2 regions of the Erwinia sp. 009765445 genome follow, and region 2 is predicted to be linked to the other one. Evidence: predicted binding sites of a transcription regulator. Region 2 holds the regulator's gene; the other holds the start of a gene.
The links. The regulator ArgR, encoded in region 2, controls arginine synthesis, uptake and breakdown. The targets are predictions, from matches to a motif close to ANTGAATAAAAATACANT.
Positions count from the first base shown of each region.

Region 1: argA (amino-acid N-acetyltransferase) is a predicted target of ArgR. The motif match lies at 2,760-2,777, and genes of this name have one in related genera.

Region 1 covers NZ_JBYUWC010000004.1:241,379-245,605, forward strand. Annotated here, with positions in the region: gene AC3Y5R_RS05875 (EpsG family protein) at 1-181, shown strand, start outside; gene AC3Y5R_RS05880 (acyltransferase family protein) at 254-1,333, shown strand; gene argA (amino-acid N-acetyltransferase) at 1,384-2,727, opposite strand; gene amiC (N-acetylmuramoyl-L-alanine amidase AmiC) at 2,963-4,216, shown strand.
Region 2 covers NZ_JBYUWC010000014.1:35,748-39,974, forward strand. Annotated here, with positions in the region: gene yhcN (peroxide/acid stress response protein YhcN) at 1-89, opposite strand, end outside; gene yhcN (peroxide/acid stress response protein YhcN) at 193-462, opposite strand; gene yhcN (peroxide/acid stress response protein YhcN) at 573-836, opposite strand; gene argR (transcriptional regulator ArgR) at 1,274-1,744, opposite strand; gene mdh (malate dehydrogenase) at 2,194-3,129, shown strand; gene degS (outer membrane-stress sensor serine endopeptidase DegS) at 3,181-4,227, opposite strand, start outside.

The DNA of each region.
Region 1 (4,227 bases), on a different contig from region 2:
AGTTGAACCCGTGTTGCTCTCCATTTGCGTATTTGAATGCCGGAGAATCCTGCGCGTTATCGCGCTTACGATAACGGTACTGATGCTCCTGTATTACCTCTATTACAACACCGTCGCCAGAAAACAGTCCGTTACTGGCTATCATGTATCCGGGACTTTTATGCTGATCCATCCGGTTTAGCGTTTTAAGCAGTTACCACGGAAGTTAGCCTGATTGTGCCGTCTGTTCAGGGCGTTGAAAGGAAGCAGACAGATGAGTAATAAAAATAATTTTGACCTGGTGAGACTGGTTTTGGCTTTTATTGTCCTGCTGGTTCATGCGGCGGCGGTTTCGCGTTCTGAGTCACTACGTTTTCTGTTGCACCTGTTCAGCGGCAGCTTTGCAGTAAAAGGTTTTTTCGCTATCAGCGGTTATCTGATTGCCCTCAGTTTTCAGCGATGCAGGTCATGGCGCGATTATGCTGAAAAACACGCCCGGCGTATTATTCTTGCCTATCTGCTTACTATTGTTGCCTGCATTATCAGCGGTGCAGCTCTGACTTCTTATCCGCTGAGCGAGTTCTTTATCAGTAAAACCACGCTGAAATATGCCCTGGCCAATATCAGCTTTATGAATTTTATTCAGCCCTCGCTGCCCGGTGTGTTTCTCAACAATCCCGTCCAGTCAATGGACGGTTCGCTGTGGACCATTAAGGCAGAGCTGACGTTGTATGCGCTGTTGCCGCTGGTTTTTCCTTTGATGAAATCCCGGCCGTTCACCTGTTGGCTGATTATTTACCTGATCTCCTGCGGCTGGTTTTACTATTTCACCTGGGTCTACAGCGGGGCTAAAGCGGATATGCTGGCAAAGCAATTTGTCAGCCTGTCCAGCTACTTTTTCTTCGGCACGCTGGTTGCCCTCAGTGGGCGGGTGGCTGACAGACTCAGGGAGATCGCGGTGATTTCACTGGTGCTGTTTATTCTTTCCAGAGATACGATGCTGTCCCAGCTGGTCCAGCCGGTGGCGTTCTCATCGGTAGTCCTGCTGTTTTGTCTGGGGATGTTTAAACAAGTGCCCGCAGGCCGCTATGGTGATTTCTCATACGGTGTGTATCTGTTTCACTGGCCGGTGATTCAGGTGCTGATTGACAGGGGATGGTATTCCGCCAGTCCATGGGGTGGGCTGGTGTTAACCGTGTTGATTACTACCCTGCTGGCGGTGATTTCCTGGTACTTCTTTGAGAAGCGATTCCTGAAAAAAAACCGGCACCCCACAGCAAAGGGAGGATGCCCGCCGCGGGGCAGACTCTGGAATAAATCAGGCACGGTAAGGTGCCCGGGGTGGAGAAGGTGATTTCGTACCTGATTGCAGAAACTCACTGAAGGCGGAAGAATGCCTGCGCTTCAGGCAAGACGGGCATGGCGCAGGTCGGCCATCAGCACCTTGGAGCGGCGCTGATAGTTGTACATCTGCTTTTTACTTTCCGGCAGCAGTTCAATATCCACCGGCATAAAGCCGCGCTCCTGGAACCAGTGAATGCTGCGGGTGGTCAGTACGAACAGCTTTTTCAGCCCCATCTGACGAGCCTGTAGCGCAACCCGTTCCAGCAGAGCTTCCCCGCGCGATGAGCTGCGGTAATCCGGATGCACCGCCACGCAGGCCATCTCGCCAATCTGCTCTTCCGGGAACGGGTACAGTGCAGCACAGCCGATGGTCAGATTATCACGCTCGATAATGGTGAACTTGTCGATCTCCATCTCCAGCTGCTCGCGCGAGCGTCGCACCAGAATACCCTGCTGCTCCAGCGGGCGGATCAGCTCCAGAATACCGCCGATATCATTGATGGTGGCACGGCGAATCTGCTCAGCGCTCTCCATTACGATCTGCGTACCAATACCATCACGGGAGAACAGCTCCTGCAGCAGGGCACCATCTTCCTGATAGCTGATCAGATGGCTGCGGCGCACGCCGCTGCGGCAGGCTTTCACTGCACCGCGCAGGAAACGCACCGTGCCGGAAAGATAGTCATCACTCTTTTCCAGCTCTTCAATACGCTGCTGGGCTTCATTGGGGAACAGCTCGGAGATAATATCCCCTTCGCCGTCGGTGACACCCTGCTCGGAGCAGAAGCCGATCATCTTCTCGGCCTTCAGCTTGATTGCCAGCTGGGTGGCAACTTCTTCCGAGGTCAGGTTAAAGCTCTCACCGGTGACGGAAACGGCTACCGGACCCATCAGCACGATAGCACCGCTGTCGAGCTGGCGATGAATCGCTTCTTCATCAATACGGCGGATGCGCCCGCTGTGGCAGTAGTCCACGCCATCATCCACGCCCAGCGGCTGCGCGATAATAAAGTTACCGCTCACCACGTTAATGTGCGCACCCTGCAGTGGAGTATTGTTGAGGCTCATCGACAGGCGGGCGGTGATATCCAGCTGCAGACGGCCAGCAGCCTGCTTCACCAGCTCCAGCGACTGGGCATCCGTCACGCGGGTGTGTTTATGGTACAGCGGTTCCAGATGATGTTCGGCCAGGTTGGCATCGATTTGCGGTCGTGCACCGTACACCACCACCAGGCGGATGCCCAGGCTGTGCAGCAGGCCAATATCATTGACGATGCCTGAAAAGTTTTCATGCTCAATGGCTTCACCACCCAGCATAATGACAAACGTTTTACCACGGTGGGCATTGATATAGGGGACGGTATGACGAAACCCCTGAACCAGCTCGGTACTCCGTTCCTTCACGACTAATCCTCTATGAATTATTATTCGCTAAAAGTGTATTTTTATTCTTTTATCGCTCAGGCGCAAGGGGCAATTCGTTACGCCTCTGTTTAACTGTAGCGTGAAAAAGATCTTATTTGGTACGCCGGAGGGCTATTTCCTGGTGACACTATCAGCAGGATTCGCTAAAGTTTTCGAACTTGGTAGTTATTTGGCTTTATTTTCCTTAAAAAAACAGCAATCAGATTGGAGTGGCATGTCAGATTTACCTTCGCCAGGCCGACGCCGGTGGTTAAAAAGCGCGGGGGCAGTATTGCTGCTCAGCGTCAGTAAAGTGGGCCTTGCGGCCACCAGCCATGTGGTCGCCATCCGCATCTGGCCTTCTTCGACCTACTCCCGCTTAACGCTTGAATCCAACACCCCACTGAAATACAAACAGTTCGCCCTGAGTCATCCTGAGCGCGTAGTCGTGGATATCGATAATCTGCACCTGAATCACGTGCTGAACGGGGTGGCAAACCTGGTGCGCAGCGACGATCCCTATATTAAAAATGCGCGGGTTGGCCAGTTCGACAAAAACACGGTGAGGCTGGTGCTGGAGCTGAAGCAAAACGTCACGCCAAAGCTTTTCACGCTGGATCCGGTTGCCGGGATCAAATACCGCCTGGTGCTGGACCTCTATCCGGCAAAGGGGAAAAGTTATCAGCATGAGGACGATCCGCTGCTGGCGTTGCTGGAGGATTACAACAAAGGCAATCTTGATAAAGATCAGCCGCCAAAAGCACCACTGCCGGGAAAAGCCGGGAAAGATCGCCCGATTGTCATCATGCTCGATCCGGGGCATGGCGGTGAGGATCCCGGGGCGACAGGAAAGAATAAGACGCGCGAAAAAGACATTGTGCTGAAAATTGCCCGTCGGCTGAAAGTGTTGATCGACAAAGAGCCGAACATGCGGGCATACATGACCCGCAATGAAGACGTTTTTATTCCGCTGAAGGTGAGGGTAGCCAAAGCCCGTAAGCTGCGTGCCGACCTGTTCATTTCCATTCATGCTGATGCCTTTACCAACCGGGCAGCACGAGGTTCCTCCGTTTTTGCACTGTCCACCAAAGGAGCCACCAGTACCGCAGCGCGCTATCTGGCACAGACGCAGAACGAATCAGACCTGATTGGTGGTGTCAGCATGAGCGGTGACCGCTATCTCGACCATACCATGTTCGATATGGTGCAGAGCCTGACCATCAATGACAGCCTGAAGTTCGGCAAAGAGGTGCTGTCACGTTTGGGCAAAGTGAACCATCTGCATAAGAAAACGGTGGATCAGGCCGGATTTGCGGTACTGAAGGCACCGGATATTCCGTCGATACTGGTGGAGACGGCCTTTATCAGCAATCTGGAAGAGGAGCGTAAACTGCGCACTACTCGTTTTCAGCATCAGGTGGCTGAGTCGATTCTGGGCGGAATTAAGGCCTGGTTTGCCAGCGGGGCAGCTCTGACGCCGGGGAAATAGCGGGCTATCCG
Region 2 (4,227 bases):
TGTTCAGCATTAACCAGTTGGGCAGCAGAAGCGCCAAAAGAGACAGCTGACAGCAAGCTCAATGCAGCGATGGTTGTTTTGATTTTCATAATCTTCTCCTCATTGTGTTCAACAACCTGCGGGTTTCAACATCATGACCAGGTCGTCGATGTCACGGGCGGACGCTTCAGTACGTCCGCGTCAGTGCCGGACTTATTTATACAGTTCTGCAGTAGCGTGATAGTTGCCGTTATTGTAGGCCTCTACCACACGGTAAGATGATGCGCCCTGAGCGTCGGCTTTCAGAGAAAGCTCATGACGGATATCAGTCGGTGCGCCATCGATACCACTTACGCTAATGGTGCCCATTGACTGCAGGTTTTGGTCCTGTACCTGCTGGTCAGTCACCAGGTGTGCGGCATTAGCACCGAACGAGAGAACTGAGGCCAGGCCGAGGACTGCGATTGCTATTTTGGTTTTCATGATCAATGCTCCAGATGAGGGGGCGGTAACCGAAAGGGCTAAAAAGCGTTTATTATTCTTGGGGTTACCTTTTTTATGTCTGACTAACTCTTTGTCTTGCGAAACTTCTGTTATTTGTACAGCTCTGCGGTGGCGTGATAGTTGCCGTTTACATAGGCTTCTACAACACGATAAGCAGATGCGCCCTGAGCATCAGCTTTCTGATTCAGCTGAGCGTTGATATCCATTGGGGACGCGGTCACGCCGCTGACGCTGACGGTGCCGATTGATTGCATGTTTTGCGCCTGATCTGCATTGACAGAATCAGCTGCAAAAGCACCAAAAGACAGGGCAGAAATAACACTCAAAGTTGCAATGGTAGTTTTAACGTTCATGATATTTTCCTCGTCGTCTGTTTTTATCTTTTTGCGTTGTGTGATTCGCATCACGAAAACAAGTATAGATCTGATAACGTAAAAAATTAATAGCATGCTAATAATATTTTGTTGCGATACTTAGCCAATACACTTGTTTTTAATAACCTTCAGTTATAAAAAATGCTTATAATTTACCCTTATCATGTTAAATGCATGTAAAAACATCGGGATATGTGAATTTAACCATTTGTGCGCTAATCTGTGGTCGATCACGCTACGAGACGGTTATACATCCTTTTAACCACTGCTTTTTACGCTCCAGGGCAGTGCATCATGCTGATATGGCGGCTGGGGAGGGGAAGATAAAGCAAAGCCGGCGGATGCCGGCTTCTGGAAAAGCTGATGATGCATTGCGGTTAGTTGAAGGTTAAAGCTATGCGTTTAATTGCATCTACTTATAACTCTTGTTCAAACAGCATCATCACCGAGTCAAGCAGCTGCCTGATGGTCACGTGGCGTGCCGGGGTAATAAAGATGGTGTCATCGCCGGCAATAGTGCCAAGGATCCCTTCCGGCTTGCCCAGTGAGTCCAGCATGCGGGCAATCAGCTGCGCGGCGCCCGGGCTGGTGTGGATCACAATCAGCGCATCATTATGATCGATATCCAGCACCAGGTTCTTCAGCGGGCTGGTGGTGGTCGGTACGCCCAGCTCGGCTGGCAGGCAGTACACCATTTCCATTTTTGCATTGCGCGTGCGGACAGCACCAAACTTGGTCAGCATGCGTGAAACTTTGGACTGGTTGATATTTTCGAAGCCCTGCTCCTGCAGCGCCGCAACAATCTCGCCCTGAGAACTGAACTTCTCTTCTTTTAGTAAGGCCTTGAACGCCTTAATCAGATCTTCTTGTTTTGATGGATTACGCATAGGTGCCCGCTAAAAAAGTCAGAAAGAAAAAGATTCCCCTGGCAGGGTATTACATGATTATGCAATTAAGTGAATGTTTATGCAAACGGGAAGTGGTGGCTGCTGCTATCCGTAGCGTCGGGAGCGGCAGTCTAACAAACTTTGCCGGGGAAAAAATGTTCTGAAGGCGGCGGGTGTTGCTTAAAAAGTGAACGGAATGTTATAAAATTGATGTTGTCCTGATAAGTGTTACAGTTGTACTGTACGCCGAATGACATTGTCTGCCAGCTGCTGTGAAGGGCAACTAAGTGCGTCCTGACTTTATGCGTTCAATCTCCACGGCTTCGTTGTATTCTCTGCGCCACCGCGCAAAGTAGAATGAAAGCTTTCGCTAAGACCATACGGGTCGACTACCTTCATAACCAGATGGATTCCCGGCAATTAATGTTTACTATAATAAGGAGTTTAGGATGAAAGTTGCAGTTCTCGGCGCAGCTGGCGGTATTGGCCAGGCTCTCGCACTTCTGCTTAAAACCCAGCTTCCGGCAGGTTCAGAACTCTCTCTGTATGACATTGCTCCGGTTACGCCAGGCGTGGCCGTCGATTTGAGCCATATCCCCACGGCAGTCAAAATCAAAGGTTTCAGTGGCGAAGATGCCACTCCGGCATTGCACGGCGCGGATGTGGTGCTGATCTCCGCTGGTGTGGCACGTAAGCCAGGTATGGACCGTTCTGACCTGTTTAATGTGAATGCGGGTATCGTGCGGAATCTGATTGAGCAGGTTGCCAGTACTTGTCCTAAAGCTCTGATTGGCATCATCACTAACCCGGTGAACACTACCGTGGCGATTGCTGCCGAGGTGCTGAAGAAAGCGGGCGTGTACGATAAGAACAAACTGTTTGGCGTGACCACGCTGGACATTATCCGGTCCAATACCTTTGTCGCTGAACTGAAGGGAAAAAACCCGTCAGAGCTGAACGTGCCGGTAGTGGGCGGTCACTCAGGCGTGACCATTCTGCCTCTGCTGTCGCAGATCCCAGGCGTGAGCTTTACCGATCAGGAAATCGCTGACCTGACCAAACGCATTCAGAACGCCGGTACAGAAGTGGTGGAAGCCAAGGCGGGTGGCGGATCGGCTACGTTGTCGATGGGCCAGGCGGCAGCTCAGTTCGGCCTTGCTCTGGTGCGTGCTCTTAACGGTGAAAGTAACGTGGTGGAGTGTGCTTACGTTGAAGGTGAGGGAACCCATGCCCGCTTCTTCTCTCAGCCGTTGCTGTTGGGTAAGAATGGCATTGCGGAACGTAAACCGATTGGTGCGCTGAGTGCTTATGAAGAGCAGTCACTGAAAGGCATGCTGGATACGCTGAAGAAAGATATTACGCTGGGCGAAGAGTTTGTTAAGTAAACCCGCGTCGGGCCAGAGTTCTCCTGGCCCACTGTTTTCCCCCGCCTGAACTTAATTCCCCGGATATTCCAGTACGGTCACCGGCAGCGTCATTTTGCGGTCATTGCGGATGATTTCCACCTCAATCACCGTACCGGGACGGATTTCGGCTACCTGATCCATCGTTTCCAGTGCCGATACGGCAGGCCTGTGGTTCACACTGGTGATCACATCATTAACCTGCAGCCCCGCCTTGGCAGCCGGGCCGCCCTGCGAAACGTTGGTGACCACAATCCCCTGCAGATGATCGAGGCCAGAGGTTTGCCCGTGCATCTGGGGGATCTCTCTGCCGCTGATGCCGATAAAACCACGAATTACGCGGCCATCGCGGATCAGCTTATCCATGATTTTTGCCGCCAGCGCGGTGGGGATTGCAAAGCCAATCCCTTCCGGTGTCTCGCCATCGTTACTCTTGTCGAACGACAGCGTGTTAATGCCCATCAATTCGCCCAGAGAGTTGATCAGCGCACCACCCGAGTTTCCTTTGTTGATGGAGGCATCGGTCTGCAGGAAGTTCTGGTAGCGGGATGGGCTGAGACCCACGCGCCCGGTGGCGCTGATAATGCCCTGGGTGACGGTCTGACCAATGTTATATGGGTTGCCGATGGCCATCACCAGGTCACCGATATGCGCAATCCGCTTCGGATTGATCGGGATCACCGGCAGGCCGGATGCCGTAATTTTCAGGACGGCGAGGTCGGTCAGGCTGTCAGATCCGACCAGCATGGCCTCAAAAATCCGTCCATCCTGCAGCGCTACAATGATCTGGTCAGCATCATTGATGACATGCTTGTTGGTCAGAATATAGCCGCGGCCATCCATAATCACGCCTGAGCCAAGCGTGCGGATTTCCAGATTATCAGCGGAAGCATTGGCGCTGCGGTTATATACATTCACCACTGCGGGAGCAGCGCGACGGACAGCAGAGTTGTAGCTGACAGGCATCTCATCGATGCTGTCATCTTTATGATTGAAAAAATCGCTGCCGATCCTCAGTGTCGGCACTGCAGCCAGCAGAATACCCGCCACAACGAGGCCAAGAAGCACTGAACGCAATAG